One region of the Thalassolituus sp. UBA6592 genome, then DNA from elsewhere that is predicted to be linked to it. Evidence: predicted binding sites of a transcription regulator. Region 1 holds the regulator's gene; each other region holds the start of a gene.
What was found. Region 1 encodes sigma-54, which starts transcription at its own class of promoters, with help from an activator protein. Its sites were predicted from a motif close to TGGCACNNNNNTTGCTNT; they were not measured.

Region 1 (10,931 bases):
CGGCAACACCTATTTCAGTCAGCCGGAATTTACCGTGCTCGACGAAGAGGGTTCGCAATGGCTGATCTCTGCGGTTGAAGGCACCATGACAGATGCGGATAAAACCCTGCAGCTGATCAATGACGTAAAAATCCGCCCGCTCGACACTGCAGCCAATCATAATCTGCTGATCCGCACTGAGCGCCTGACATACCACCACAGCACCGGCATCGCCGAAACCGATCAGCTCGTCACCATTACCAGTGACCGCGCCAACATGACGGCCGTTGGTATGCGCATGGACGTTCCGGCTCAACATATCCGCTTTAATGCAGAGGTTAACTCACGTTATGAACCTTAAGTCTCTGACCGCTCTTCCCTTCTCTCTGCTGCTGGCGATTCTGACATCAGCGGCTCAGGCCTTGCCGGAAGACGAACAACAGGAACTGGTTATCCGCTCCCAGCAGGCGGAAATGGATCGCCGTACCGGTGTCGTGATTTATCAGGGTAATGTCATTCTTACTCAGGGTACGCTTAAGATCGAAGCCGACCGGCTGGAAATCCTGCATGAAGGCAACGTATTAAAAAGCGCCGTCGCCGATGGTAAACCGGCACGTTACCAGCAGCAGATTAATGTCGGTAAGCCAGTCACTTACGCCAATGGTAAGCGCATTGAATATCTGAGCGATCAGCGTGAAGTAATCATCACCGGAGACGCCAATCTGAAACAGGGTGGCGATCAGTTCAGCGGTCAGCGCCTGACTTACGATATGAATGCCGAGACGGTCAAAGCCAACGGTGGCACCAGCACAGTTAAAGAAGGCGAAGAAAAGCCGGAAGACTCCCGGGTACGGATGGTGATCCAGCCTAAGAAAGACGATAACGCCGCGGAATCATCCGGCAATAACGCGGAGCCGTCCGGCAACAGCACTGAGCAATCCGGAAGCAGCCAATGAAAACACTGAAGGCAGAACATCTGGCCAAAAGCTACAACGGCCGTGAAGTAGTCAAAGACGTGTCCATGGAAGTCAGCAGCGGCCAGATCGTCGGCCTGCTGGGTCCGAACGGTGCGGGTAAAACCACCTGCTTTTATATGATCGTCAACCTGGTACAGGCCGATAAAGGCACGATAACCATCGACGGCGAAGACATCAGTCACCTGCCAATGCATGGCCGGGCACGCAAAGGTATCGGCTATCTGCCGCAGGAAGCTTCCATCTTCCGCAAGCTCAGTGTGTCAGACAACATACTGGCCATTCTGGAAACCCGCAAAGACCTCAACCGCAAACAGCGTCTGGAGCGTCTGGAAGGCCTGCTCGACGAGTTCAACATCCAGCATATCCGCGACAGTCTGGGCATGGCCCTGTCCGGCGGCGAACGCCGGCGGGTGGAAATTGCCCGCGCTCTGGCCGCCGAACCGTCCTTTATTTTGCTCGATGAGCCTTTCGCCGGGGTTGACCCAATTTCCGTAGCTGACATCATGGACATTATCCGTCAGCTGAAAGCGCGCGGAATTGGTGTACTGATTACCGACCACAATGTGCGGGAAACCCTCGCCATCTGTGAAAAAGCTTACATCGTCGGTGGCGGTCACATTATTGCAGAAGGAAATGCCGACGAAGTACTCGCCAGCGAACAGGTACGTAAAGTGTATCTGGGGGAGGACTTCCGCCTCTGATCAGAGCAGCGAATGGATTCAGATACGCAGGAGGATACTCCTGTGCAGTGGGACTGGCCCAACCTGAAGTGACCAACAAATCAGGTTGTGGGTTCCCGGCCTTGGCGTATAATGCACAGATTGTGCCGACTATGGGTAAGTACTGAACTCTATGAAAGCGTCTCTTCAGTTAAAGATGGGTCAGCAACTGACCATGACCCCTCAGTTACAGCAGGCAATCCGTCTGCTGCAGCTCTCTACCCTTGACCTCCAGCAGGAGATTCAGGAGGCACTGGACGCCAATCCTATGCTGGAAATGGAAGAGCACGAGGGTGACGATACAGCGGATCACTCCTCTATGGAGGTGTCCGAGAGCAAAACAGAAGTTACTTCCAAAGACGATTCCGATACTCCGGAACTGGACGAACAATGGTCCCAGGAACAACTGCCGGACGATCTGCCGGTAGACAGCCAGTGGGACGATACCTATCAGGCAACAGCCGGTGTTTCTTCCGGCAACAGCAACGCCATCGACGACGACTTCGATTACGATTCCCGCCACGCCTCCACTGAAAATCTGCAGGATCACCTCGAGTGGCAGCTTAACCTGACACCAATGTCCGACGCTGACCGCGAAATCGCCACCATGCTGATTGATGGCGTGGACGACGATGGTTACCTGCACACCACCATTGAAGATGTGGTGGAAAGCATGGACCCGGAACTGGAAATCGAAGAAGAAGAAGTTCTGGCCGTCCTGCATCGCCTGCAGCAGTTTGATCCGGCCGGTGTTTTTGCCCGCGATCTGCGTGAATGCCTGTTGCTGCAACTGGCGCAGCTGGCACCGGAAACCGAATGGCTGAAAGAAGCCCGGCTGGTAATCAGTGACTACATCGAATTACTCGGCAGCCGCGATTACCAGACCCTGATGCGCAAGACCCGTCTGCGCGAAGATGATCTGAAATCTGTACTGTGCCTGATTAAAGAACTGAACCCGAAACCCGGTGCCGGCGTCAGTGGTGAACAGGCAGAATACGTTGTGCCGGATGTGATCGTGCGTAATGTGCGCGATGAATGGCGGGTCGAACTGAACCCCGACATCGCACCCAAACTGCGGGTGAATGCGGATTACGCTGCACTGGTGCGTCGTTCAGACAACAGCACAGATAATGCTTTCCTGCGTGATCACCTGCAGGAAGCGCGCTGGTTTATCAAAAGTCTGCAAAGCCGCAATGAAACCCTGCTGAAAGTGGCCACCAAAATTGTTGAGTATCAGATCGACTTCTTCGAAGAAGGTGAAGAAGCGATGAAACCTCTGGTGCTGCACGATATTGCCGAAGCGGTTGGCATGCACGAATCGACGATTTCCCGTGTGACCACACAGAAATACATGCACACCCCGCGTGGTATTTTTGAACTCAAGTACTTTTTCTCCAGTCATGTCAGCACAGATGGCGGCGGCGAATGCTCGTCCACTGCTATCCGCGCCATGATCAAAAAGCTGATTTCAGAAGAAAATGCCCGTAAACCACTCAGTGATAACAAAATCGCAACTATGCTTGGAGAACGCGGTATTCAGGTTGCACGACGCACCGTAGCCAAGTACCGTGAAGCTATGTTGATTCCACCTTCAAATGAACGTAAACAGCTGATTTAGAACACTGAATTTAATCCTGAAGCTGATTAAATAGTAAAAAACAGAACCAGCACACAAGGAGCCTGGAAATGAAGATCAATATCAGCGGTCACCATGTAGAAATTACCGAAGCCCTGCAGAGTCATGTCGACGACAAGATGTCGAAGCTGACCCGCCACTTCGACAACATCACCAATGGTCAGGTTACTCTCACTGTGGTGAAAGGGCGCATGACAGCAGAAGCAACCGTCCACGCCAGTGGCACAGATCTGAACGCCAGTGCAGAAGGCGACGATATGTACGCCGCCATTGATCAGATGGTAGAAAAGCTGGATCGTCAGCTTCTTAAACACAAAGAAAAACTGGTAGCACGTCAGAAAGGTCAGGGCTGATTTTTTATGGAACTGAGTATCGGCGACATTCTTACGCCAGAACGCGCATTAATTAATGTAGAAGTCTCCAGCAAGAAAAAACTGCTGGAGTTTCTGTCTGGCTTTGTTGCCGAGCAGCTCAGTGACTGCTCAGCCGACGATATTTTCGACAGCCTGCTCAGCCGCGAGCGGTTGGGCAGCACCGGCATTGGGGAAGGCATTGCCATTCCCCATTGCCGTCTGCGCCAGTGCACTCAGGCCATCGGCATTCTGTTGCGCCTGGCCGAACCTGTGGACTACGACGCCATCGATCAGAAACCGGTCGATCTGGTTTTTGCTCTGTTAGTGCCGGAAGAAGCCACCGAAGAACATTTAAAAGTACTGGCCATGCTGGCCAGAAACTTCAGCGAAGCGGGTTACCGGGAAGCCCTGCGCAATGCCCCGGACGCTAAATACCTCTATCAACGGGCGCTCGCCAGCGCTTAACCCAGGGATATGGAGATAACCGATGCGCCTGGTAGTCATCAGTGGACGTTCAGGATCAGGTAAATCCAGCGCACTGCACGTGCTCGAGGATCAGGGCTTTTATTGTATAGATAACCTGCCCATCTCCATGCTTCCGACTCTGGTCACCCAGACCGAAAGTGAAGAAAAGCTGTCCCGGGTGGCCGTCAGTATCGACGCCCGCAACCTGCTTCACGCCTTCGATAACATCGACGAAATCCTGCACCAGCTGCCCAATGATGAATACCGCCTGGATGTCATCTATCTGGATGCCAGCGAAGAAGTTCTGCTGCAGCGCTTCAGCTCCACCCGGCGTAAGCACCCACTGACCAGCCCACACCTGTCGCTGGCGGAAGCCATTGATCAGGAAAAAGAACTGCTCGACCCCATCGCCAATCTGGCGGATCTGACCCTCGATACTACCAATATGTCGGTACACGAGCTGCGCAGTCAGATCAAAATGCGGGTCGCAGACAAATCCAGCAACGATATCGCCATTCTGTTTGAATCCTTCGGCTTCAAACACGGTATTCCCATCGATGCCGATTATGTTTTTGATGTGCGCAACCTGCCGAATCCCTATTGGGACCCGGGCCTGCGTGCACACACAGGGCTGGAACAGCCAGTGATTGAATTTCTTGGCAACGAGCCACAGGTGGCGCTGATGAAAGACGATATTGCCGGTTTCATCCGTCGCTGGCTGCCGGCCTTTATCGAGGCAAACCGCAGTTATATGACCATCGCCATCGGCTGCACCGGTGGCCAACACAGATCCGTTTATGTCGCCGAGCGATTGAAAGAGGAATTCGCTGATCTGTACAGCAATGTGCAGATCCGCCACCGCGAGCTGAGCAACCAGGAGTCCTGATGATTAAAACCCAGCTGACCATTATCAATAAACTGGGCCTGCATGCCCGGGCTGCCGCCAAACTGGTGTCGACTGCCTCGGCCTTTTCCAGTCAGGTAAAAGTCGGCTATCCGGAGCGTATGGTTGACGGTAAAAGCATCATGGCGGTGATGATGCTGGCCGCCAGTAAAGGTACCGTTCTGGAACTGCACGCCGAAGGTAACGATGCGGAGGCTGCGGCGGAAGCCATCACCGATCTCATCAACCGCCGCTTCGACGAGGAAGAATAGGTTTTAAAACAATTAATTACACGCATTCTTGCGAGTAGTTTCATGGTATCTGTTGTCTGACCCGGATACACTCTCAGTTCATATAACCCGCCCCGGAACAAGGTACGATGGCAGAGCAAAGCGAACGCGCCCGGACAAAACTGCACAGTCTTAACGCAGCTCTTGAGAGCGGCGCGATGACGCAGGTCCGCCGTATCCTGAACTCGGGTCTGGCGCCGGTTGATATTGCCCACCTGATTGAATCCTCACCGCCTAAGGCGCGTAAGATTCTGTGGGAGATGGTCGACAAGGAACTGGAAGGTGAAGTACTGCAGAATCTGAGTGAAGAGCTGCAGGGTCACTTCCTGAGCGATATGAGCGCCGAAGAAGTCGCCGATATCGCCTCCGAGCTCGACACCGATGACGTCGCCGATATGCTGCAGGCGCTGCCGGAACGTGTGACCCAGGAAGTTCTGGAGTCCATGGACCAGCAGGACCGGGATCGCCTCGAGTCAGTACTGGGTTATGCCGAGGACAGTGCCGGTGGTCTGATGAACACCGACACCATCACCATCCGTCCGGACATCACTCTGGATGTGGTGCTGCGCTATCTGCGCCGCCACAAATCCCTGCCCGCCATGACGGATAACCTGCTGGTCGTCAGCCGTAACAACGAATTTATCGGTACCCTGGCCATCAGCAAACTGCTGGTCAGTGACCCGCATCAGACCGTGCGGGAAGTGATGAGTACAGACGCCAAAATCATTCCTGCCACCATGCATGACAGCGACGTTGCCAAACTGTTCGAGCGCCACGATCTGGTATCCGCTCCGGTTGTCGACGACGATGGCGTGCTGGTTGGCCGGATCACCATCGATGACGTGGTTGACGTTATCCGCGAAACTGCGGACCACTCACTGATGAGTATGGCCGGTCTGGACGACGAAGAAGACACCTTCGCTCCGGCCCTGAAAACCAGTCGCCGCCGTGCGGTATGGCTGGGTATTAACCTGCTGACCGCGCTGGCAGCCTCCGCCGTGATCGGCATGTTCGACGAAACCATCGAAAAAGTTGTCGCACTGGCTGTACTGATGCCGATTGTTGCCAGTATGGGCGGTATTGCCGGCAGTCAGGTACTGACCCTGGTGATCCGTGGCCAGGCACTGGGACACCTCAGCGGCAGTAACTTCCGCTGGCTGTTTAACCGGGAAATCATTGTCGCCGCCATCAATGGTGTGCTGTGGGCGGTGGTTATCGCCATCATCACCTTTGTCTGGTTCAGGGACCCGCAGATCGCCCTGATCATTGCCGCCGCCATTGTCATCAACCTGCTGGTTGCCGCTGTGGCCGGCGCTGGCCTGCCTCTGCTGCTGAAAGCACGGGGAATTGATCCTGCCCTTGCTGGCAGCGTGGTTCTGACTACCGTCACAGATGTGGTAGGATTCCTCTCCTTCCTCGGGTTAGCGACCCTGTTCTATCTGTGAACCGAATACCAAATACTATGAAAGATGATCAATACGAAGACGACGACATCGAATATGTCAGTAAGTCTGAACTGAAACGTGATGCTGAACGCCTGAAAGTCATGGGCAAAGAGCTGAGCGAAATGACACCGGCCAAATGGGCTGAGCTGCCGATTTCAGAGAATCTGCGCAGCGCCCTGAAAGAAAGCCAGCGTCTGAAGCAGAATGAAGCCAAACGCCGTCACCTGCAGTACATTGGCAAGCTGATGCGCGAAGAAGATGTCGATGCCATTCAACATGCGCTGGATCTGATGGACCCGTCGAGCGAAGTCTTTGGTCGCCTGATCCGTCAGCAGGAAATGTGGCGTACCCGCCTGATTAACGACAACAACGGCCTCAATGACTTTATTGAGGAATATCCGCATGTTGATCGCCAGCAACTGCGCAACCTGGTACGTAACGCCAGTAAAGAAATGAGCAGTGAACCGCCAAAACCTGGCAGTAACTACAAGAAGCTGTTTCAGCTGATCCGCGAAGTCATGGCTGACTGAGCGCCACGGCGCCCGCAGCCCCACTTCTGCACATCACTCCGCTGTATTTAACGCCACGTGATTCAGCGGCATAGCCCGGCGGATTTCCTGCAATCGCTGCAGATCAATATCCGCCAGGCTGACACCGGGTTCTTCGCCCGCCATGGTCAGCACTTTTCCCCAGGGATCGATGACGCAGGAATGTCCCCAGGTCTGGCGCTTGTCATCGTGCCAGCCACACTGGTCTGCAGCAACGATATAGCACTGATTCTCCACCGCCCGGGCAGTCAGCAGCGTCTGCCAGTGCACCTGACCGGTTTTATGGGTGAACGCCGCAGGCACCAGCAGGACTTCTGCACCGGCCGCGGTTAATGCCTGATACTGTTCCGGGAAACGCACGTCAAAGCAGATACTCAACCCCAGCTTGCCCACCGGACTGTCGATAACCACCAGCTCATTGCCCGGCGCAAAGCGTCTGGATTCTTTATAGCTGCCCTGAGTGTCGCCCACATCCACATCAAACAAATGAATTTTATCGTAGCGCGCAACCTGATGACCGCGATGGTCGAACACCAGACACGCAGAACGCACCCGCGGATCTCCGTCAGGGGAATTCTGCGGCACCGCACCGGCCACCAGCCAGATACCAAATTCACGCGCCCACTGCGATAACTGTTTCACCCAGCCATCATCGTCGGCCAGAGCCTGAAACTGGCTGCCGTCGAGGGTCAGAAACATCTCGGGTAACAGCACCAGCTGCGCTCCGCATTCTGCAGCTTCACGCACCATCAACCGGGCTTCACCCATGTTGTAAAGCACATCGGCCTGACTGTTCATCTGTACTACGGCTACCTGACTCATTCGTCATCGTCCTCCATCAGATTAAAGACATCCAGAACACTCATTACCCGGCGCCAGATACCGCGCTTCTCTTTTTTGCCGTCAATGGTATTGTTGAAGGCTTTATCAATTTTCAGATCCGGCTGCTGCCAGGTACCGGTAAGGTTATAGCGGGCGCTGGTGAAGCGCGCCAGTTCATCACCGATCAGCTTTTCCGTGACATAGATGGAGGCCGCCACCGGCGGTGCCAGACCCGCCAGCAACGCCACAATCGGCAATGTGCTGGAGACCGGGAAGGTAACTACCATCTTCATATCCAGGGTTTCATCCACCAGATTGGTACTGCCTGAGGTCAGAAAAGTACCGCCGGTACCGTCCATACTCAGAGGCTCGGTCAGCGTCAGCAGACCATTTTCAATTTTGGCTTTGCCGCGGAAAACGTCAAACGCCACGCCCTCCTGATAGATATCAGAGAAATCGAGCATCAGACGGCGGGAAATGGCATTGAAGTTAAGGGCACCGAAGGCTTTCAGCGCACCGGTGCCTTCTGCCGCCATGCTGCCATTGCGGATGCGCAGGCTGGCCAGGCCATTCAGTGTCGGCGTATTGAACGCCATGGGTGAACCGTCCCAGCTCATCTGCAGCGAGGCATTCATATCATTGCCTTCGATCACCGCCTCCTGACGGAAGGCGCGCTGTATTGCACCCAGATCCTTACTGGTCAGGTTGAGCACATCCAGCCGGGTTTTATGGCCATCCGCTGTGTGATCCCAATACACGTCACCTTTTACTTTCAGCCCCTTGGTATCACTGTCGATGACATGAAAGACGGTGCCTTTGTCCTGAGGTCTGGCTTCCAGCTGCCAGCGCCCGAAGTTACGGGTGCCAATGTAGAGCTCCGTCAGAACCATGTTAAATGCCGGAATATCCGCCGGCATCATATCCTGCAGCGGATCTTCCGGACTGAAATCTGCCTGGGATGACGTTCCGCCTTCAGCTGCGCGCTGTTCATCATCCAGCTCCGCCAGCGACTGTGGTTCCTCAGCTTGCGGTGGGAAATGGATGTAATCGAGGTTCAGATCAATCGGACTGTTGTCCGGATAAAGAGTGGCCTTACCTTTGATCAGCTCGCTGTTGAAATCGAAGGTCCACTCGTTCCAGCGCTGATTGGCAATAACCGTCGCCGGGCCGGAGGGCGTTCCCCACAGATTAACGTCATCAAGTGCAATATTGATCATTCGCACCGGCCCGGACTGAGCAGCAGCATGCTTAGCCGTACCTGTGGAGGCCGTTGCGCCATTCAGCGTCTGACGACGTTGCGCAGCCTGCTGTTTTTCTTCCGCGTCCAGCAGCGCCATCATGTGCTGCCAGGTTTCCCACCAGACATCGGCCTGCAGGGTTTCACTGATGCTGCCGCGGATTTCCAGACCTTTGTCGCTGGGCAGGAAAGGTTCGGTATCACCGAGATAAACCTGCCCGCGGTTCAGCCCTTCATCATCCAGTGCCAGCGCCGCTCTCACCCGGTCGTCATACACCAGATTAATGCGGGTTTCGCGTCCGGGCTGCACTTCCACCGCCAGCTGGCGCTCTTCATCCGCCGCCTTACCGTAGGGGTAAGGCAGGTCGATCACGGTATCTTTAAGAGGCGTATTCAGCAGGAATGTGAGGTTATCACCGCCAATAGCCAGATCCGCGCTGTAATTCATCCGCCCACTGACCGGATCGAGCAGCACTGTCGGCAACCATTCGCGCACTTCGGCAATGCCCGCATCACCATCGGCATGCAGCTGAATATCAAAACCCTCTCCGCGTTTCAGCGAAGCAATCCTGCCATTAAACGCACCGCCAAAGGTCTTGCCGTTTAACGCATCGGCGTTCAGCCCGTCGGCGCTGGTGTAATTAAGCCGCCCATTGATATCACTGAACGCGAGGTTCAGATCCGGCAGTGTGAGCTGTGTGTCTTTGATATCGGCCTGCAGGCGGATGTCGGGCAGCGCAGCCTCCTCTCCCAACGGCATCTTCAGCTGTAACGCTGCATCCACCGGGCCGTCGGCCTGCCAGCTGTCGAGCTGGTTATTCACCAGCGACTGCAGCGGTGTTGCCGTGAAATACTGAATGGCTTCGCCGGCATCGCCCTGCAGATGGGCCCGCACATCCAGTAAAGAGTGTCCGTCGCGTCCGGGAGTGATGGTCACACGACCACTGCGGTTAACCAGAGTACCGCCAAGCGTGCGCCCCTGATCAATATGCACGTCCAGCTCCGGAGCGCGTAGCAGCAGACGCCCGGAAAGCTCCTCTGCCGCCGGCCAGTCCGCCAGATATTTCACCCGCGCATCGCTGAAATTGAGATACAGCTGGGCGGAATCCGTGTTGGCAATATGCTCATCGTGCAGAGGACGGCGCATGACGAAAGCAGCATCAGTGAAGTGTCCGTCGGTGACGCTGTCATCAATCCAGCTGCGGATGCCATCGTTCAGCAGCGCTGGCACCAGCTGATGACGCAGCGAGGCCTCGGCCTTTGGCATCCCCACCATCAGATTGATGGCTGATTCTTTGTTGCTGCCAATACGCGGCAGAGTTAAGCCAAGTTCAACCGCCACCGGCCAGATGCCGGGATCGTCTTCGGTACCGGAAAGATAGCCGTTCAGACCATTAACCTGCAGACGGGCATAATCCGGCTCCACTGACCAGAAAAAACTGCCGTGGGCCTGCTTAAGATCCCAGGCATTGTCGTAAATACCGCTGAGCAGCATACGGAAATCTTCACTGTCGACATCCAGACGGCCACCGTGTGGCTGCAGCTGCACCTTGCCTGAGATATCCTCAAAGGCCGGA
Region 2 (9,240 bases), on a different contig from region 1:
ACGTTTTTTAATTTCGGGTCTTCGCCGGCGGGAATCGTAATACCAAATTCACTCATCATGTTGCGGAAGGTCTGATTGGTAAACGGCGCTTTATCACCGGTACCATCCAGACCAACCACCAGACCATAACCGATCAGCTGGTTGGTACGCACACCGGAAATACTGCTGATGTCTTTGATACGTTCAGCATTGACCGTTGCAGAAAACAGCGTGAGCAGACTCAGCAAAGCGCTAAGTACAACATAACCAGCCGTCATTGATTTCTTCATGATCTGCTCCTGCCCGGGGATTACATCGGCCACCAGGGTGAATTAATAATGCGGTCAAACCAACCCTGCTTGGTGGAGTTATTCAGATTTCCACGACCACCAAATGAAATCCGGGCATCTGCAACCTTGCTGGATGACACCGTATTATCCGGCGTAATGTCCTGTGGACGAATCAATCCGGTAATGCGGATGTATTCATCCCCTTCACTCAGCGTCAGCCATTTTTCGCCACGGATACGTAAGATGCCGTTAGGCAGAATTTCTGCCACCGATACACTGATCTGACCACTCAGACTATTGGAACGGTCAGCCTCACCCTTGCCCGAAAACTGGCGGTCCGCATTGGTGTCTACACCAAAGCCAATATTCTTCCAGCCAGGTACCATGCCCATCATGCTGTTCACTTCACTGGTGGAAGCGGAAGACTTGTCTGCTGTTGTTTCCGCCGACTTTGACGACTGATACTGCTCGTCAAAAATCACCGTAATAATGTCACCGGAACGGCGCGCCTGCTGGTCAGTGAACAGGCCCATACTGTAGCTTGCCTGAAACAGCGAACCATCGACAGTGGGTGGCGGCTGAAGACTTTGTGCTGACACCGGCGAATAGGCAGGATCGTCAGGATATACATCTTTTTCCAGTGGCACTGAGGTACAGGCAGAAAGCCCGAGCACCATAACCAATAAACAAAACGATGTGCGTAACATAAGCCCGCCTCCTATACGTTCTGCGTCAGGAATTGCAGCATGCCATCTGCGGCTGACACGACCTTGGAGTTCATTTCATAAGCGCGTTGCACGGTGATCATTTTCACCAGCTCTTCCACCACTTCCACGTTGGAGTTTTCCAGTGCGCCTTGCTCTAAGGTACCAAAGCCATCTTCACTGGGAACACCAACCACCGGCGCACCACTGGCCGCTGTTTCCTGGAACAGGTTTCCGCCGGTGGCCATCAGACCTGCAGGGTTAATAAAGTCGGCCGTTTCAATCTGCCCCAGTTCCTGCGGTGTCGGATCACCAAACATGGTGGCCTGAACAATACCATCTTTAGAAATCGTCAAATTGTTAGTCTGTTCCGGAATGGTTATCTGTGGCTCGAGAGGATAGCCGTTCACGTTAACTACCACGCCTTCGTTATTAATATGGAAGGTGCCGTCACGGGTGTAATTAATGGTGCCGTCCGGCATAGTAATCTGAAAAAAACCGCGTCCGTTAATGGCCATATCCAGCGGCTGATCTGTTAATTCCAGTGATCCCGTGGTGAATATTTTTTGGGTGCCTGCAGTGCGCACACCAGTACCCAACTGCAGACCAGACGGTAAACGGGTATCAGCCGATGAATTAGCACCTGGCTGGCGCTGAACCTGATACAACAGATCTTCAAACACAGCCCGGTCTTTTTTAAAGCCGGTGGTAGAGACGTTGGCCAGGTTATTCGACACTGTCGTTAAAGCAAGGTCCTGTGCTTCCAGTCCGGTTTTACTGACCCAGAGTGCTGGCATCATAATAAATACTCCTTACTGTGCAGACAGCAGTTGTGTGGTGGTGGCGGCATTTTCATCCACCCGTTTCATCAGCTTGACCTGCATTTCATACTGACGGTTAAGTGCGATCAGTCCGGTTAATTCGCTGACCGCATTGACGTTACTGCCTTCAACAAAACCGTTAATTAACGATACCTGAGGTTCAGCGACGGCAGGTCCTTGATTCGGATCACGGAAACGGAACAGGCCATCTTCGCCTTTTTCCAGATCCTGTGGATCCGGGTTAACCAGTTTCAGCTGTACCGGTTCAGCAATGCCAGCAGGTACATCGCCGGTCGGCTGAATGGAAACAATACCGGCACGGCTGATATCAATTTTTTCGAATTCGGGTAATACCACCGGACCACCGTCACCGATCAGCTGCAGACCGGAGGCATTCATCAGGCGTCCATCCGGCGCCACACTGAGTTCGCCAGCACGGGTATAAGCTTCCTGTCCATCCGGACCAACCACAGCAAACCAGCCTTCACCGGCAATCGCCACGTCCATATCGCGTCCGGTTTCCATTAATGGTCCTTCGCGCAGATCACTGGCCGGACGTTCGGTCATGGCATAGGCGCGGGTCGGATAATAGTCGCCGTAAACGCCCATGGAACGGCTTTGGGTGTAGTCGGAACGGAAGCCCGGTGTGCTGGCATTGGCCAGGTTATTGGATAGTGCAGCCTGGCCCAGCGTATTCTGCTTTGCCCCGGACATTGAGATGTATAACGCTCTGTCCATCGTTGGAACCCCATAATCATCAACGGCGGAATTCCGCCTCGTTGACTGTAGGATTGCATGGCCTGTGCCAAGTAATGAATTATCTTGTTTTTCAACAAGTTAAAGAGAAATCCGGAAAAAAAGAGAGAATAAATGAGGAAAAAGCGGCAGCCGCTTCCCGCTGAAAGGGAAGAGACTTGCCGCTGACGGTAAGGTAAAGATCAGACGTCAGATATTCAGAATGGTCTGGGTTACCTGGTCGGTTGTTTCAATGGTTTTGGCACTGGCCTGGAAGTTACGCTGAGCAATAATCAGCCCCACCAGCTGCTCGGACAGATCGACGTTGGAATCCTCCAGTGCTGCCGACTGAATCTGACCAAACGATGCCGTACGGGGTGACCCGATAGTTGGCGTACCGGACTCGAAAGACTCTGCCCAGGCTGTATCACCTAATGGCGTCAGGCCTTCGTCATTACGGAAGTTGGCCAATGCCACCTGCCCAAGAACCTCTGCCTGACCGTTGGTAAAGCGGGCAAAGATAATACCGTCCTGGTCAATTTCCAGCCCGGTCAGACGACCGGTGGCATAACCGTTCTGGTTCTGATCGTTCACATCGAACTCGCCGGCATGCTGGGTTGAGCCATCCAGATTAATCTGGAAGTTGGAATTATTTGGCGGCTCAGACAGCGGCAGACCACCTTCCAGTACGTTCACAGAAGACAGAGCGCCGGTCGGATTACCACGGGCATCCAGTGGGTCCCAGTTAGTGACGTAAATATCACCGGTAGCAATCGGATCAAATGAACCATCCTGATTAAAGAACAGCTCATAGCGCGCAGCCGTTGGCTCCAGGTTCTGTGGGAATGGCAGCGTCGGATCCGGATCGCCAACGTCGTTGCCGTCGATCTGAACGTACATGGCCCAGATATTTTCCTCATTCGGACGGTTCGGATCGCGTGGCTCTTTAACAAAATACTGAGTCATGATGTGGGAGTTACCCAGACTGTCGTAAATCGTCATCGAGGTTGCGTGGTTGTAGGTATCCTGATCGTCCGGATCGAAGGCATTCAGTGTGTACGGGGTAAATTCATCTTCTGTCAGCGCACCAAACAGACCAGAAATCGCCGGGCTTGGCTGGCTCAGGGTGTAATCTTCATTAAGAATAAAGGTTACGACACCACCGACAGCAGCCGCTTCTGCCGCACTGGAAGAACCGCCCAGAACCACAGGTCCTGTGCCGTCAGCGCCCTGTACTACCAGTGAATCCGTTACCACCGGGCTGCTGATTGCCAGCTTGATATCACGGCCGATTTCGTTGGTAACCACCAGATCGCCAGCGGAATTAATGGACGCCTCAAAACCTGGCAGCGTGGTGCTGCGCAGCGAGTTAATCTCGTCGGCCAGATCCGCCAGAGATGTGGACTCAAGATCCTGACCGTTCAGCTGCAGGCGCATATTATTGCCAGGGCTGTTATAGCTCGATAGCGGAATTGTCATAGTGGTCAGCGCCGATGCTGTAACGCCCGGCTGCTGGTTAAACAGCGCAACAACTTCGTTGGCTTCTGCATTTTCCGGAATAATAATTTCGGTTTCTTCACCTTCCGGGTTGGTCAGCACCACGCTCTGTTCCGGGTACTGGTTGTTCACGCCACGGATACCTGTGGTCAGCAGAGTACCGTCGGTTGGATCCGCCTGCAGCAATGCATAAAGTTCTGCTTCGGTAATATCAGGACCCGATGCCGTAACGTTGGAAATACTGATAATGGACGCTTCACCTTCCTCGGTGGCACGCAATTCCAGCTGGTATTGTGGTGGTGTTGTTCTTGGCTCAACTTCCACAGCCATTGCACGCACACCAATGTAACCATCCGCATCCTGGCTGTTAAGTTGGCGGTTAATGGACGCTGCCAGCTGCTGTACAGAACGGAATTCCTCATCCAGCGAGATCAGTACAGAACCGCTGCGATTATCGCTGTCTGGTGCCGGCACGGTCAGGTTGATACGGAAGCTGTTGGAGCGGTCAATGTTATCCTGGCCGGTGACCACGAACATGCTGTCAAAGCCCAGCGCAGCAACTGCCTGAGGTTCAGCAATGGTCGGTGTAATGGAAATGCCTTCGCCAGCACCCACATTATTGTTGGTAAATACCAGCTGTCCGCCCACCGCATCCACGGTGACTTTGCCAGCAATACCACTGGCACCGATGTAGATATCAATCTGCTGTTGAATAGCAACGGCCAGATCATCCAGCGACGCATAGTTAGCCGGTGGTATGGTAATGGTGAACGGACCACCACCCTGGCCTGTGGTACTGGTCACTTCCAGCTGGAATTCATTGTTGGCCTGTACCGGCTCAGTACCACCGTCAAAGCGGTTACCCAGCAGGAAGCCGAGGTTATCCAATGAGTAGTTGATGGACGACACGGAGTTATCGGCAATCTGTAAATAGTCACCCTGAGTTGCCGGTGGCTGTACCTGGAATTCCACCAGACCGGCATTATTCACGGCCAGAACTTCTTCGTTACCGGCACCGGCGGTGGCAGTAATCTGGGTATTAATCTGCGCGACCAGATCGGCAATGCTCAGCGTGCCATAGCCAGACCCCGGAGGCGCCCCCTGCCAGGCTGCTTCGGACAGATTAATCGGATAAGTGGCGCCGGTTTCGGTGGCAATAGTGAAAGCCAGCACGTTACCGGTACCTGTGCTGATATCCAGAGCACCATACAGATTGGTTGCCGTCAGCTGGGCGTATGTACCCGGATCACTGGAGACAATATTCAGCGGTGGCGTTGCCGTGGTACGGGTTGTGGTCGAGGTTCCCGGAACACTGGTGAAGTCCGCGGTTAACGCAGTAGAACCAATAAACAGGCGGGAACCCTGAGTACCTGCAGTCACCGCCCCGGCGGCGCCAAACAAGGCATCCCATGTGGCTGTGTTAGCGACAGTAAAACTGGAACCATCGGTGGCGGCATAACCGGCGCGCTCCACTACCAACTGACCGGCACCACCAATGGACGCAGTCAGCTGTTGTGAGCCCAGAGTAGAATCAAACGCCTGTTGAATGGCGGTAATCACCTGCGCCGGGGTTGAACCCGCCGGAATCACTGGCATGGTGATGGTCTGCAGACCGTTGCCGTCGCCAAGATCCACATCGATGGTTTCAGTGCCTGCGGTACCTGCCGTACCAACATCCGCCACCGTGAAGCCAGCACCACCAGCAAAACCGAGTTGTGCCGGAATCCCAGCCGTCGTCGGTTGGCCAACGGCCGACAGTACGGTGGTGGTGGAATTCAGGATACCTGAATCAGCGGCACCCACGACCAAACCATTAGACACCAGCTGCAGCCCCTGTTCCTGCAGCACCAGCTGACTGGCGTCCAGGTTCAGGATAGAGCTGACCATATTGGTCAAGCGTGGTGGCTGGTTGGAGACCTGAATCTGTAAGTCGTCCAGCACGCCATTTACCACACCATTGCCATTAGCCGCGTAGCCCTGTAATCGGGAACCATTATTGGCCACGACATAGCCGTCTTTATCCAGCGAGAACATCCCGGCCCGGGTGTAAGACACCGAACCGTTGTCATCCAGAATAAAATAGCCGTTACCGTCAATTGCCATATCCAGCGCACGTTCAGTACCACTGATATTACCCTGACTGAATTTCTGGCTGACATCATCCACCATCACACCACTGCCAACCGGTTTAGAACCGGTACCCAGCAGGGTGGTGGTGTAAACGTCAGAAAACTCTGTACGTGATTCTTTAAAGCCAACTGTACTGGCGTTGGCGATGTTGTTACCGGTCACCTCAAGATCAGTTGAGGCCGCACGGATACCACTTAACCCAATATTAAAAGCCATGTTCTGTTACTCCGTTGCCCGACCGGGACTACTCATCCAAAATCTGTTTAATTTCACTGAGAGATGCTGTCTGGCCACCGGCCAGGTTGAGGGTGACGCTGCCATTGTTCATGGTCACGCTGTCCACCGTTGAGCTCATTTGCATACCCAGTTCTTCTGACTGACCACCCACCATGCCACTGACGCGGAATACGTACTCACCCGGTGGGTAAGGAACCGGAATCGGATTACCGTAATCGTCCAGTACCTGTTCGCCGTCCTCGTTGACGTAATATTCCTGGCGGTTCAGGCTATCCATATCAATGTCCTGAATCTTGCCGTCGACCATCAGGTTGAGACCATCCCAGCGAACCGACATAGGTCCGGAAATATGGTTACCCAAAGAGAACTGCTCCAGCACCTGGCCGTTCTCATCTTCGATGGTTAATTTGATATCCGCCGCACTCTGCTGCAGCTCGGTGTAACCACTGACCACCCCATTGCCCAGCAACAGGCCAGTATCGTTACCTGCAACAATGACCGACTGACCCACCAGACTGGAGGCCTGCAACGCCGAGGTCGAAGAGAAATTCGACATCATGGTTTCTGCTGTGGTGTTGAGCTTGTCAATTCCCTCAACTGAGGAGAACTGCGCCAGCTGAGCAACGAATGCCTGGTTGTCAGTTGGTTCCAGCGGATTCTGGTTATTCAGCTGTGCAACCATCAGCTCAAGAAACGCATCACGGCCCAGTTCGTTGTCTTTTGGCTCAGTGGTTTTTTCCGGCGTACGGTACTGATCCAGAATTGCACCGTTGTTACTGACTTCATTAATTGACATGGCCGGCCTCCCTTACTGTCCCAGAGTCAGCGTACGCTGCATCATCTGTTTTGCGGTCTTCAGCACTTCAACGTTCATCTGGTAGCTGCGTGATGACGACATCATGTCGGTCATCTCTTCCACGATATTCACGTTGGGGTAGTAAACGTAGCCGTCTTCATTCGCCATCGGATGATCCGGCTGGAAGCGCGCTTTCAGCGGCGCGTCTTTTTCCACAATACCGTCCACCTGAACACCAGCACCGATACCGTTCTCCACGGTTTCAAACTGATTTTTAGCATTCACTTCCATAAAGGTTTTCTCCATCACAGAGAACCATGGCTTGCGTGCGCGGTAGGTCTCATCAATGGAACTGGAAGCGCTTTCGGCGTTGGCAATGTTACTGGCGGTGGTGTTGATGCGAATGGACTGCGCATTCATCCCGGAGCCGGCAATATCAAAAACATTATTCAGCGACATAATTATTCTCCGCGGATGGCACCTTTCATGCCTTTGAATTTACTGCTGAGAAATTCAAAGCTGGCGTTGTAGTTGAGCGTGTTACGGGTAAACAACGCCTGTTCAATCTGAGAATCTACCGTGTTGCCATCAATGGATGGCTGGCTTGGATTACGGTACAGCAGGTCTTCATCTACCTGACGACGGCCTTCCAGATGCCCCTTCTGGGTACGGTTCATGCCGATGCCGGAAGTCGCTGCGGTTTCACCGGCCAGAATTGCCTGGAAGTTAATATCGCGGGCTTTAAATCCCGGGGTGTCGGAGTTTGCCAGGTTGTTGGCCAGGATTTCTGCCCGTGCGGCACGCAGCTGCAAAGCTGAATCGTGAACACCAAGAGCGTTGCTGAAGTTGATAGCGGCCATAATCCAATTCTCAATCTGTGACTATAAGCACTCTTGAGCAATGCCTGTGCCAAATTTATTTTTCATTATATTTCAATGACTTAGAGATTTTTCAAAGAGCACTGAGAGGCAAAGCGGCAAGCCATTTCCTGCCGGCGGCAAGGGCAAAGGCAAGGAAGACGGCACGGCAGACACGGCGGCAATGTCAGTGAAAGAGCGCCCCCAAATGCCACAGCAGCCAACAAAGAAAACCTTCTGGCCGTTAACATCAGGCTGTTAAAGGCAGGCTACTGTCCGAGGGAGACTGAAAGGCTACGAGGGAATGACGAAGAAAAAGAAAAAAGGAAAAGAAAAGCCGGCGCAAAGGCCGGCTGCTGATCAACGTGCGCGGTAAACAATACCGGGGCGACACTGCACCATTTCGTAGTAGTCGCCGAGATTGTTCATGGCTTCTGATGCCCCAAGCATCAGGTAGCCGCCTGGATTCAGGCTGGCATGCATACGGCGGAGAATATCCAGCTTCAGATCTGAGGAGAAATAGATCAGCACGTTACGACAGAAGATAATGTCGAATTTACCCAGTGCTGAAAAATTCTGCTGCAGGTTCTGCAGACGGAAATCCACGCGCTGGCGAATGCTGTTACCGATGCGCCAGCGGTCATCGGACACGGTTTCAAAATAATTTTTCAGATGCTGATCATTCATGCCGCGACGAATTGCCAGCTGCTGATACACACCCTCTTTGGCCTGTGCCAGAGAACTCGGTGAAATATCGGTTGCCAGAATCCGCTCACCACTCATCAGCGTGCCCGGGTTTTTCTTTTTAAATTCTTCAAACTCGATACTGAGAGAATAAGGTTCCTGCCCTGTTGAACAGGCAGAGGACCAGACCTTCACCGGGCGGCGGTTCTTTGCCATCTCCGGCAACAGCATCTCACGAAAAATCCGGTAAGGATGATCATCACGGAACCACAGCGTCTCATTGGTCGTCATGGCATCCACCACGTTTTCCATAAGACTGCGGTTACGCTCCATATTGCTCACCAGATCGCCAACAGAAGCGATGGCTTCGCGCTCCATCAGACGACGCAGACGACTGGTGACCAGGTATTCTTTACCGGCCCCCAGCAGAATCCCACTGGATTTCTCCAGAATCTGCTGGAACCGTTTGTATTCATCAGCTGACATCTCTTTGCTCATGCATTATTCCAG
Region 3 (10,931 bases), on a different contig from region 1:
TACCCGGGCACGAACATCCCCGGCAGCAAACTGCCCACTGTTCACCAACGCCGAATCAATAGCCTGTTGTATGACGGTCAGATTGGACTCTGAGTTATTACCACCCGCCGTACCATCACCGTTAACATCGACATTAATGTCCAGACCATCGACGGTCAGGGTAAAGGTTGCATTCTGTCCGCCGGAGAAATCTATCCCTGCAGACAAGTCGGCGAATGCTGCCGAGCGCGCTCCGCGGCCATCACTTTCAACTTCGATATATTCTTCATGACCGCTGGCAACGGTCGTCAGTTTCAGGCCGCTGCCATCCAGACTTGCAGTGACCACGCCTGCGCCATAGGCGGCGTCGAGAGCGGACTGAATGTCAGCAATATTGTTACCGCTGTTTCCGCTGACAATAATTTCCTGTTCATTGCCTGAGACATTAAGAATGAATCCGGAATTGGCCGCGGAAAAATCAATGGGGGCTGAAATATCCCGCGAAGCCACAGCCGTTTCAGCGCCCTTCACCACACCGGTAAAGTTAGGATCGGAAGACAGTACCGCACCTATCTGATTCTGAATTTCTGCCGCCAGAGCATCTCCGCTCAGATAATTCCCGGCCGGTACAGAAACCTTATTCAGACTGTCGACACCATCAACCTGAACAGCAAACTCAACCGGCGCTGCGAAGGTAACACCAGGATCCTTACCATTGGTCTGTACCCCCTGAGTACCATCGAGCCCCAGCAGAATATCTCCGGTACCAATACCGGTGGCAGAGACTTCGATACTGCGCGCACTGCCTTCTGCAGTGGTTTCAAAGCGCAGATAACCTTCCGCATCAAATGACGCTGTAACCAGACCATTCAGCCCGGGCTGTGCATCGATCGCACTCTGAACCGCCTGCAGAGTATCCTTGCGGTCGCCATAAATGCCGTCGCCATTCAGATCCTGACCACTGGCATCCTGATTAACCACAACAGCAACCGGCCCGGCACCATCAATGTTCAGCGAAAATGTGGCATTACTGGCGGCAAAATTAATACCCTCATCTTCATCAACGGTACTCTGCCCCTGCAGACTGGTGGCGCCCTTGCCATTAAAGGCATCAGCATTCAGTGTGGTCAGTCCGACGCCCTGATAAGCCCCCTGCCCGCTCGCAGTAAAGCCGAGAACATTAGCAACATTTGCATCGACCGAGGCAAAAGAAATACGGGAAGAGGAACCATACTGATTTGAGGTAACCGAAAAATTGCGGGCAGCATTGTCGTAGGCCACCGACACACTGTGCCCGGCGGCAGATACCGCGTTACTGCTGTTTATCTGTAATGCAATTTCTTTCGCCAGCGCATCACCGGATGTGTAGCTGCCCTGAGTCAGGGTGATTTCAGAGTTAGTACCATTAACATTGATATTAAAATTGTTACTGCTTTCATCAATGACCACCGGCGATGAAAAATCGAGTAATGCCAGTGACTGCCCATCATAACGGGCCTGCGTCGCCAGCTGAGTAATCTCAACGTCATACGTACCCGGTCTGGTATTAATGGAATCGTTTACATAAGTAATCTGACTGTCAGTGGTCACGCCGGATTTGGCCAACAGTCCGATAATAGAAGTACGGTCTTCTGTCAGTGCACGGTTAAAAATCGACGTGTCAAAGGTCAGCTGATAATCATTGTTGCGATCGGTATTAACACCTAATTCTGTCAACGAACGATACTTACCTCCCAGGCCGACCACAGGCTCACTGATCAGCGCGCGTAGCTGGGTCATCATCGAGCGAATGGTCGAATCCCCAAGTAACAGACCCGCCTGCTGAGTTTCGGTGTTGTAGGAAGACAGATCGTCGACGAAGGTTTTCAGCTGATTGTAAGTATCAACAAACCCCTGCAGGGTTTCTGTCAGCTCTTCCGTATCAGCACTTACCGTAATATTGACTGTCTTGCCGACATCGGCCCCGTTCAGATTCAGCGCAACACCGGGAATAACCTCTTCCACGACATTGCTGCTGCGGGTAATGGTCAGCCCATTGACCATAAGGGACGCATCCTGCGCGCCTGCAGTTTGTGTCATGGCAGACGAAGCCAGCTGATTTTCGTTAAACGCAAGCGTTGCCAGTCCGGACGTCAGCAGATTGCCTGACTCATCCTGAGCTTCAATTCTCATGGCATTTTCAACGCCGGTTTCAGAAGAGGTCATCAGCAGACGATACCCCGAACCATCGTTAACAATGGTCGCAGTTACCCCCATATCGGCATTGTTGATAGCATCGCGGATGCCGCTGAGCGAACGGTTGGAGTCATCGATCGTAATGCTTTTGGTGATCCGATCACCGTTAATATCCTGGCCGCTGATATCGCCGCTGCCGTCATAGCTGACAGCGCCAAAGGAAAATACCAGTTTTCCGGTTCCCACAACCTCATCAAAACTGGAATACGTCTGACTGGCCAACGCGTGAGCTTTGGCCGTGTTGACCACTTCGACAGAATAAGAACCGGGTTCTGCCACACTGGTGGTGGTGGCTGTGAGGATGCTTTCGTCGGAGGAGGTTGCCTGGGTCGCGCCCACCAGACTCGGACTCGACAATTTATTGGCGCTCGACTGAATATCCGCCATCAGCGACTGAATTTCCCCATAGGCGGTGATTTTCGCCTCGGTCAGTTCCTGGCGGCTGTCCAGACGAATATCTGATACTTCGCGTTCAGCTGTAATCAGCTGCTCGACCAGATCAGACGTCAGTACACCGGACCCAAGTCCTAATGATTCAACGGATGGCATAGTGGTACTCCTGTGAGACCAGAAACGAAAAAACCCTGTACCAGCTTATCGGCCAGTACAGGGTTAATTTAAGGGTCTGGTTAAATAGTCATCAAACCTGTGCACTGAACAATAAAGTTGGTTCCTCATCATTCAATTTTTGCGCCAGTTCCAGAGCCAGTTCACTCGGTATCTGGCGGATCAGTTCTGACGATGATTTATCGTATACCCTGATTACCGTTTTGCCACTGTCTTCATCCAGTTGAAAATCCAGTGTGCGTTTTGTTTGCTGCACATATTCATTGATGCGGGATACAGCTTCTTTGACCTCATCCTGGGTCAGAGGGTTAAGCTTATCCGCCTGGGACGGCAATTGCTTACCGCTCTTAGCATCAGCGACGGAAATATCGTTGGCAGAGCCGGATACTTCTTTCGCAACTGAAGGTGATACAGCTGGTTTATCGATAACGTTCAGTTTCAGCTCACTCATAAATCACCTCTCTGGTTCCTCAGTTAAGCAGCCGGGGGAAGGCTAGCTTCCCCCATCAGCCCGCTGTTATCCCAGGAGGGACAGAACCTGCTGACCAGACGCGTTGGCCTGAGCCAGTACCGAGATACCAGCCTGCTGCAGTACCTGAGTACGTGACAGCTCAGCAGTTTCTGCGGCGAAGTCAGCATCCTGAATACGTGAGTTCGCAGAATTCAGGTTTTCAGAAGTAATCTGCAGGTTACTCACTGTAGATTCCATACGGTTCTGAATCGCACCGAGGTCAGCCCGTTGCGATGCAACCTGAGCAATGGCGTTATCCACTGCAGTCAGAGCTGCTGTCGCACCTTCGAAAGTAGAGATATCAATATCCACCAGGAACTGACCATCTTCACCACCGCCGAATTCGCCCAGAGTGAAGCCGGAATCATCCAGACCACTCTTACCGGAAGAACCAGCTTCGATTGTGATGGTAGAAGCAGATTCCAGACGAACACTACTGTAAACAGTTTCCGCAGAGGTTGCGAAAGCAGACAGAGTAGTCGCCACAGAAGCCTGACCAATACCCTCTACGTCAGCATCCAGACCGAATGCACCACCGGTTTCGATAGCGGCGGCAGTACCACCGATCGCAACAGAAATGTTACGGCCATCGGCTGCACGCAGGGTGATACCCTCACCGTTGTCTTCGGCGGTAACACCGGTCTGACCGGATTTGGCGTTGATCGCATCGATAGTGGACTGACGGTCCTTATCGATATCGCCCTGAGACACAACAGTACCGATATCAACGTTGTTGATCGCGATTGCCAGGGTAGTACCCTGAGTGGCTGCCGTGGTCGGAGCGGCACCGGTAGTACCTACCAGCACGGTTTCATTCACGGTTGCAGTCACACCAGTCTGTTCGGTGCTGCGGTTGATCGCCGCTGCGATCGCAATACCGGATGCAGAACCATCAGAAGAGTTCGACGTGGTATCGGACGCGGTATCATCCACAGAGCTGGAAGCCGAAATGGTAGTACCGTTGATCACCAGGTCACCTTCAGCAATTGCCAGGGTGGCAGCAGTAGTACCTGTACCTGCAGCACTGGAGGTCTGAGCTTCGTTGGTGTAAACCGCAACAGAAGGATCATAGCTGCCACGGGTCAGACCTGAGTTCTCCAGGTCACCGGTACCGGTACCATAACCACCATCAATGTCGATGGACTTGGTATCACCGTCGGCGATCAGTGTGTAACCACCTTCGTAAACACCCGCGGTAGTACCGCTGAGGCTGGAAGAAGAAGCACCTGCAGTGGTAGTGGCTGTTGCCAGACCAAATGCAGTTGTCAGGTTACCACCAGTACCTTCCAGTACGATGTTACGGCCATCTTCCGCAGTCAGAATAACGCCGTTTTCATTACCACCATCGGAAGCAACAACACCGGTCTGATCAGACACAGCGTTAATCGCTGCAATAACAGACTGACGGGTGGCCGCCATTTCAACGTCATTACTGTTAGCAGTCGCCTGCAGTGTAATCGATACGTTGTTGATTTCGATGGTAGCTGCAGTGCTCGCACCGGTTGCAGACATGGAAGAACCATTCACTGCAGTGGCGTCAGCAAAAGCTGTTACACCGGTCTCGTCAGAAGAACGGTTAATCGCTGCCGCAATCGCGATGCCGGAGGCAGAAGAAGCGATAGTCGATTTAGAGTCATCACCGGACACAGAAGGACCGATCGCCTGACCGTTGATCACCAGGTCACCGTTAGAAATACCGAAGTCTGTACCACGGGCGGATACACCCGCTGCATCCGAAGCACCCAGCTTGTCAGCAGTCAGTTCAGCAATGGATACATCCACAGTCTGACCAGCGTTCGCACCAATCTGGAAGGTCGCAGAGAAAGAACCATCCAGCAGTTTACGGCCGTTGAAGTCAGTCTCGTCAGCTGTACGTGAGATCTCAGCAACCAGCTGATCAACCTCAGCCTGCAGTGCTTCACGGTCAACGTCGGAGTTGGTGGCGTTAGCAGACTGTACCGCCAGTTCACGGATACGCTGCAGGTTGTCGTTCATAGAACCCAGTGCACCTTCAGCAGTCTGCGCCAGCGCAATACCGTCACCGGCGTTACGTACAGCAACGTTCAGACCTTTAATCTGAGAAGTAAAACGGGTTGAAATTGCCAGACCCGCAGCATCGTCTTTGGCGCTGTTGATACGCAGGCCGGAGGAGAGACGCTGCAGGGCAGTCTGGTTAGCGCTCTGGGATTTATCCAGATTTCGCTGAGCATTCAGAGATGCGATGTTGGTGTTAATAATTTGAGGCATGGTTTTTCTCCTGTACCTACATGTCAGACAGCCATCACCCTGCGTTTAGTGGTTCTGGCACCGTCAAATAACTCTGTCATGGTCTTTAACGGCCCCTTGCGTAAAACCTTTAGAAATTTTTTCGTATGAATCGAAATGTGCTGTCATCCACTGGCACAGGCATTGCTTTTTCCCTTTGAAACGACAGAAAACAATCGGGAACAGATAATGGATGCTAACCAGCTCGCCCAGAGCCTGCAGGACCGTAAACAGAAGAATATGAAGTTCTTTGAACGCTACTTCCCTTCTATTCACAGCTTCTGTACTAACCGCAGACTGACTGAACTGCAGCTCAATCTCGATTCTGAATCGCTGGAAGTGAACCTGCTGCAAAACGGCGAGCTGATCTATCCGGCACAGACACAGGCCTTTAACAGCAATGAAGCGCAACAGTTTTCTGACGCTTTTGCTCCTGGCAAGATGAACCACCCGTTGCGCCATACCTATGCCAACGAGCTACACCACTTCCGCTATTCCCATGGTCTGCTGGCTGAATATCTGGAGTCGGTTGGTGCTCACAAGGGTAATGCCCGCCCGTACGGATTCCGTCACAGCCTGCCGCAAGTGGTGTTTCTCGGCTCAGGTATTGGCCAGCACATCACAGAATTTCTGAACATCCGTGATGTGCGGCATGTGGTTGTCGTGGAACACAACCCCGACTATTTCATGGCCAGCCTGTATGTCACTGACTGGGAAGCCCTGATCACGCCTTACCTGCAGGCGGATGACCGCTCATTTGTGCTGTCAGTTGGCGATACAGCGGAACTGGATGAAGAAAAACGCGTGCATAACGCCTTTGGCGGGGTATGGAATCACATCTGCCTTAACGTGCCATTCATGCCTATCCAGACAGTTTTCTATGTTCATCGCGCAGACCCCTTCTACACCAAAGTCGCTCGCCGGCTGAACCGTGAAATTGAGCCTTATCTGAACGTCTGGGGCTACTACGACGACGAAGTGAACCAGCTCAACCATGTACTGCACAACCTGTCGAAAGGTATCCGCGTGATGCCAAGGCCGGATCTGCATGACACACCTAAAATCACACTCGTCTGTGGTAACGGCCCGTCGCTGGACAAATACATTGATCTGATCAAACAGCACAGAGACAAAATCACCATCCTCTGTGCCGAAAGTGCCGGCCACTCGCTGGCGAAAAATGATATTTATCCTGATGCTATGGTGATTCTGGAGTCTGACTATATTACCTATCAGGCTGTTTCTATTATTCCCCAGGACAAATCGAAGAAGATTAACATCATTGGTGCCGCACAGATCAGTCCTTTGGTTTTCAACCACTTCAATGATGGTCTGATTTATCTGAAGAGCGAATCCAGCTACGGCAAACTGCTGGCCAGCGATGACACCATTGCCGATGCAACGCCCAGTGCCGGTAACGCCGCACTGGCCATCGCCCTGGACCTGAATCTGCCGGATGTATTTCTGGTTGGCCTGGACTTTGGCTTTGCTGACCCAGGCCAGACCCACTCGGCATCAGCGTTTTACAGCGAAGAAGAACAGGCCGACATGTTTGCCGAGTTCAAACGCAAAATGACAGCCGAAACCTATAAAGTTGAAACCAACGTTCGTGGTGACATATACACCACCCCATTCTATTTCACGGCGAAAACGCACGCAGAGCGCAAAATCATGCTGTCCGGGCGTAAAGACGTTATCAACCTGTCGCAGGGCGTAACCATCATTGGTACGACTGAAATGACAGAAGATGGAATGGCTGAGCTGCTGTCACAACGTCAGGAAGCGCCTGAGTTTATGCTGTTTGACAGCCTGAAAAACGACAGCCGTAAAATCGGACGGAAAGCGCAGGATAAACTGAAGAAAGAAATCATCCGCACCATCAGTCAGATGTGCACAGAAATTACCGCCATTGTGGAAAATATGCAGCCGGACCTGGACAGCATTGAAAGCAGCCTGTTTAAAATCAATCAGGTCGCCATCAACAACCGGGACAGTAAAACAGCGGTGATGAATACCTTTATCCGTGGCACGATCTGGTTCTGGTTGTATAACTTCTACGCGCTGAGCAAACAGATTGAATCAGAAAAAAAACTGAGCCTGTACACGGAAAACTTTAAGCAATACTTCGGCTTTCTGATCAAAACCTTGCCTGAGCATCTGAAAAATTACATCAAAGACTGTAACAGTGATGATGACCCCAGGCTGAAGCTGACCATTTCGCAGCCAGAACCGGATTATGAATTATGGAAAGATAAGGTAATCATCAGGGAGATGGAACATGAACAATAAAGTAAATCAGGCAGATATATTCCTCGAATCCGAAGGCGACCAGTGGTATCAGCGCAATGCCGCCGTACTGACCCGGGATGAAATATTTCCTGATGTTGAAATTATTCTCAGTCATTACACTGAGGATTCGTCCCCTGCGAGGGTTCTGGAAGTCGGCTGCGGAAATGCATCGAAGCTGAGTACGATCTGTGAGCGTACAGGTGCGCAAGGGTATGGTGTCGACCCGTCAGCAGCAGCGGTTGCTGATGGTATGAAAGCCGATCCATCATTGTCGCTGACCGTTGGTATCGCCAGCCAGCTGGACTTTGGCGATGAAACATTCGATCTGATATTTATCGGCTTTTGTCTCTATCTGGTCGACCGTAAAGACATCTACAAAGTAGTCGCCGAAGCCGATCGCGTCCTGAAACCCAGCGGTCGACTGGCCATTATGGATTTCGACCCACCGGTACGCCACAAAAGAAAGTACCACCATAAAGAAGGTATATATTCATACAAATCCCAGTATGGAGATTTCTTTACGGCTGCGGGTCACTACCACACCATCGCCAAAAAAAGTTTCAGCCATTCCTCAGAATACTTTTCTGCCGATGCTAATGAGCGTGTCGCACTCACTCTTTTACACAAAGAAGAAGATCCGTATCCCGAGTTATAATCAAGGCGAATAGCGGGCCCTCTGAGCTAACGTCAGAGGGTTTAACGCTGTTCCAGACAAACGGCTATCGGCCCGGCATATGCCTTCAGCAATGATGAAATTATGCTTTTATCTGCCGTTTAATCGGTCGTAAGAACAACGCTGTCACTGGTCACCGGGCTGGCAGCCATAACATCAACAAGAACCGCCTGCCCGATAATTTTATCGAGATACTTTGGCGCCAGACCAAAGCCAGGCCGGACGCTGCGCACACAGGATGCATCAATAATATCGCCTGCTTTCATATCACGGACAAAATACAGCGAGCGACGGAACTTAACGTTGGCAGACTCGCTGGATTTGGTTCCATAATTTACCGTACCCAAAGCAGCCCAGGCGGCTTTCACATCGCGACATAATTGATTAAGGTCGGCAGGTTCCAGTGAAAAACTGTCATCCGGCCCGCCACCCTGACGGTCCAGAGTAAAGTGTTTTTCTATGATACAGGCGCCGAGAGCCACGCTGGCAACCGCCGTCGCATTATTCAGAGTGTGATCTGACAAACCAGTAAGCTGACCAAAACGACTGGCCATATCGCTTATGGTCCGCAGATTATAATCTTCTGCAGGCGCAGGATAGCCACTGACGCAGTGTAACAATGCCAGATCTTTACAGCCTGCAGAAAGGGCGGCATCCACAGCCTCGGCAATTTCTTCCTCATCTGCCATACCGGTTGAGATGATCATCGGCTTTCCGGTCGATGCTACATACCGGATTAACGGAATATCCACGGCTTCAAACGACGCAATTTTGTAGGCCGGTGCATTCAGGTCTTCAAGCAGGTCCACAGCAGAACTGTCAAAGGGTGAACTGAATAAGGTAATGTTGCATTCCCGCGCCTTGGCAAACAGAGCCGGATGCCACTCCCATGGGGTATGGGCCTCCTGATACAGATCATAAAGCGTACGCCCATCCCACAGTCCACCATGGATGCAGAAATCTTCACGATCAGAATTCAGGGTAATGGTATCCGCAGTATAGGTCTGAATTTTTACAGCATCAGCGCCATTCGCAGCTGCCTGCTCAATCAGTCTGAAAGCAGTATCGATATTGCCGTTATGATTGGCGGACAGTTCGGCAATAATATAGGGCGGTTCGTCTGCCGCTATTCTTCGTCCGTTAATCAGCATAGCGTTCTCCAGCGAATGATGGCTCTGGCAATTCAGGATATTCCTGTTGAACAAGTCTGAACAGTTCTGCAGAAGTACTGATGATGTCGTCTGTGTGACACAATCGACGGACCGCATCGCTTTCCAGCCAGGCATACTGATGGTATTCCTTGCTGTGATAACCGCCGTCGACCGGCAGCTCTTCCTGCAGAGATACGGAACAGGCGATGTCCATGACGGAGGCATGCAGGTCATATATCAGCCCGATCTGACGACAGGACTCAATCGCTTTAATACCACTTTCTTCTGCCAATTCGCGCGAAATCTGATCCGTAACCAGATCTCTGCCGTCACTGTTTTCATCTGCTTCAGGAACATCCATAGAGCCTGAGGGTACAAATTCTTTTTTCCCCGCATACTGCGTCACGGTTTCTGCCCGGGTGGCAAGCAGATATTCTCCCTTCGGATTGCAGATTACGCCACTCACAGCAAGGGGAATAATAACGGGGAGATTGGCACATTGCCGTGCATCAGGGCTCCTGAGCACATAGAAAACCTCGCGATATTGCCGCCGGCCATAACGCAGAGAGCAAAGCCCATCCACTGTCATTTCATGTCCCTGATAACACATCACCTGTGCATCAAATAATGACGAATTTTCTGTGACAGCTGATTGCCAGAACTGGTCAATTTTACTCTTTAATGCAGTGGGAACCGGAATGGCTCTGCATTCTGTCAAACGGGTAGATTCCATAGCGCGCAGCGGAAATGTTGGCAACGCCAGAATATGCGTAAGTGTACTCATATCGTTAATAACGAAAGAAGCATTCTTATGTGCATTAGCGGATTCAGCAACAAAATGAACCGGGATCATACCGGCCTGCCAGGCGGACAGGATGCCGTTATCTGAATCTTCAACAGCGATAAAAATGGCAGCGCCAGGCACCAGACTTCGGGCTTTCAGGTAAATATCCGGACATGGCTTACCACGTTCAACATCTTCGCCGGACACCCAGCCGCTGATGTAATTTTCCAGTTCAAAGTAGCGGACGACCGACGCGATGGTTTCACGTCCGGCGGAACTGGCAATAACGATGGGAACCCCGGCGCTGCTGATATTCTGCAGTGCCTGTTTAACACCAGGAATTAATGATGGTGCTTCATAAAGCCGAGTGAAGCCATCTTCAAAACGGCTGCGTATTGCCGCCTCCGAACCGAGAAGATCATGGTGTGTGGCAATATGCGTAACAATTTCATCCAGGCTGCTGCCGTTGAGACGATC

Region 2: a site for sigma-54 is predicted at 8,084-8,101, ahead of flgB (flagellar basal body rod protein FlgB). Genes of this name have one in related genera too.
Region 3: a site for sigma-54 is predicted at 5,691-5,708, ahead of B2Z72_RS14955 (motility associated factor glycosyltransferase family protein). Genes of this name have one in related genera too.

Annotation. Positions count from the first base shown of each region.
Region 1 covers NZ_DJIO01000146.1:20,710-31,640, forward strand. The annotation lists gene lptC (LPS export ABC transporter periplasmic protein LptC) at 1-340, shown strand, start outside; gene lptA (lipopolysaccharide transport periplasmic protein LptA) at 330-935, shown strand; gene lptB (LPS export ABC transporter ATP-binding protein) at 932-1,657, shown strand; gene B2Z72_RS14550 (RNA polymerase factor sigma-54) at 1,809-3,293, shown strand; gene hpf (ribosome hibernation-promoting factor, HPF/YfiA family) at 3,362-3,664, shown strand; gene ptsN (PTS IIA-like nitrogen regulatory protein PtsN) at 3,671-4,129, shown strand; gene rapZ (RNase adapter RapZ) at 4,152-5,015, shown strand; gene B2Z72_RS14570 (HPr family phosphocarrier protein) at 5,015-5,284, shown strand; gene mgtE (magnesium transporter) at 5,392-6,747, shown strand; gene yjgA (ribosome biogenesis factor YjgA) at 6,765-7,277, shown strand; gene B2Z72_RS14585 (carbon-nitrogen hydrolase family protein) at 7,311-8,117, opposite strand; gene B2Z72_RS14590 (YhdP family protein) at 8,114-10,931, opposite strand, start outside.
Region 2 covers NZ_DJIO01000100.1:733-9,972, reverse strand. The annotation lists gene B2Z72_RS09495 (flagellar basal body P-ring protein FlgI) at 1-269, opposite strand, end outside; gene B2Z72_RS09490 (flagellar basal body L-ring protein FlgH) at 290-976, opposite strand; gene flgG (flagellar basal-body rod protein FlgG) at 988-1,773, opposite strand; gene B2Z72_RS09480 (flagellar basal body rod protein FlgF) at 1,786-2,532, opposite strand; gene B2Z72_RS09475 (flagellar hook-basal body complex protein) at 2,740-6,372, opposite strand; gene B2Z72_RS09470 (flagellar hook assembly protein FlgD) at 6,401-7,189, opposite strand; gene flgC (flagellar basal body rod protein FlgC) at 7,202-7,648, opposite strand; gene flgB (flagellar basal body rod protein FlgB) at 7,651-8,049, opposite strand; gene B2Z72_RS09455 (CheR family methyltransferase) at 8,407-9,228, opposite strand.
Region 3 covers NZ_DJIO01000148.1:11,746-22,676, reverse strand. The annotation lists gene fliD (flagellar filament capping protein FliD) at 1-2,763, opposite strand, end outside; gene B2Z72_RS14965 (flagellar protein FlaG) at 2,855-3,232, opposite strand; gene B2Z72_RS14960 (flagellin) at 3,299-5,539, opposite strand; gene B2Z72_RS14955 (motility associated factor glycosyltransferase family protein) at 5,747-7,846, shown strand; gene B2Z72_RS14950 (class I SAM-dependent methyltransferase) at 7,836-8,501, shown strand; gene pseI (pseudaminic acid synthase) at 8,621-9,670, opposite strand; gene B2Z72_RS14940 (HAD hydrolase-like protein) at 9,660-10,931, opposite strand, start outside.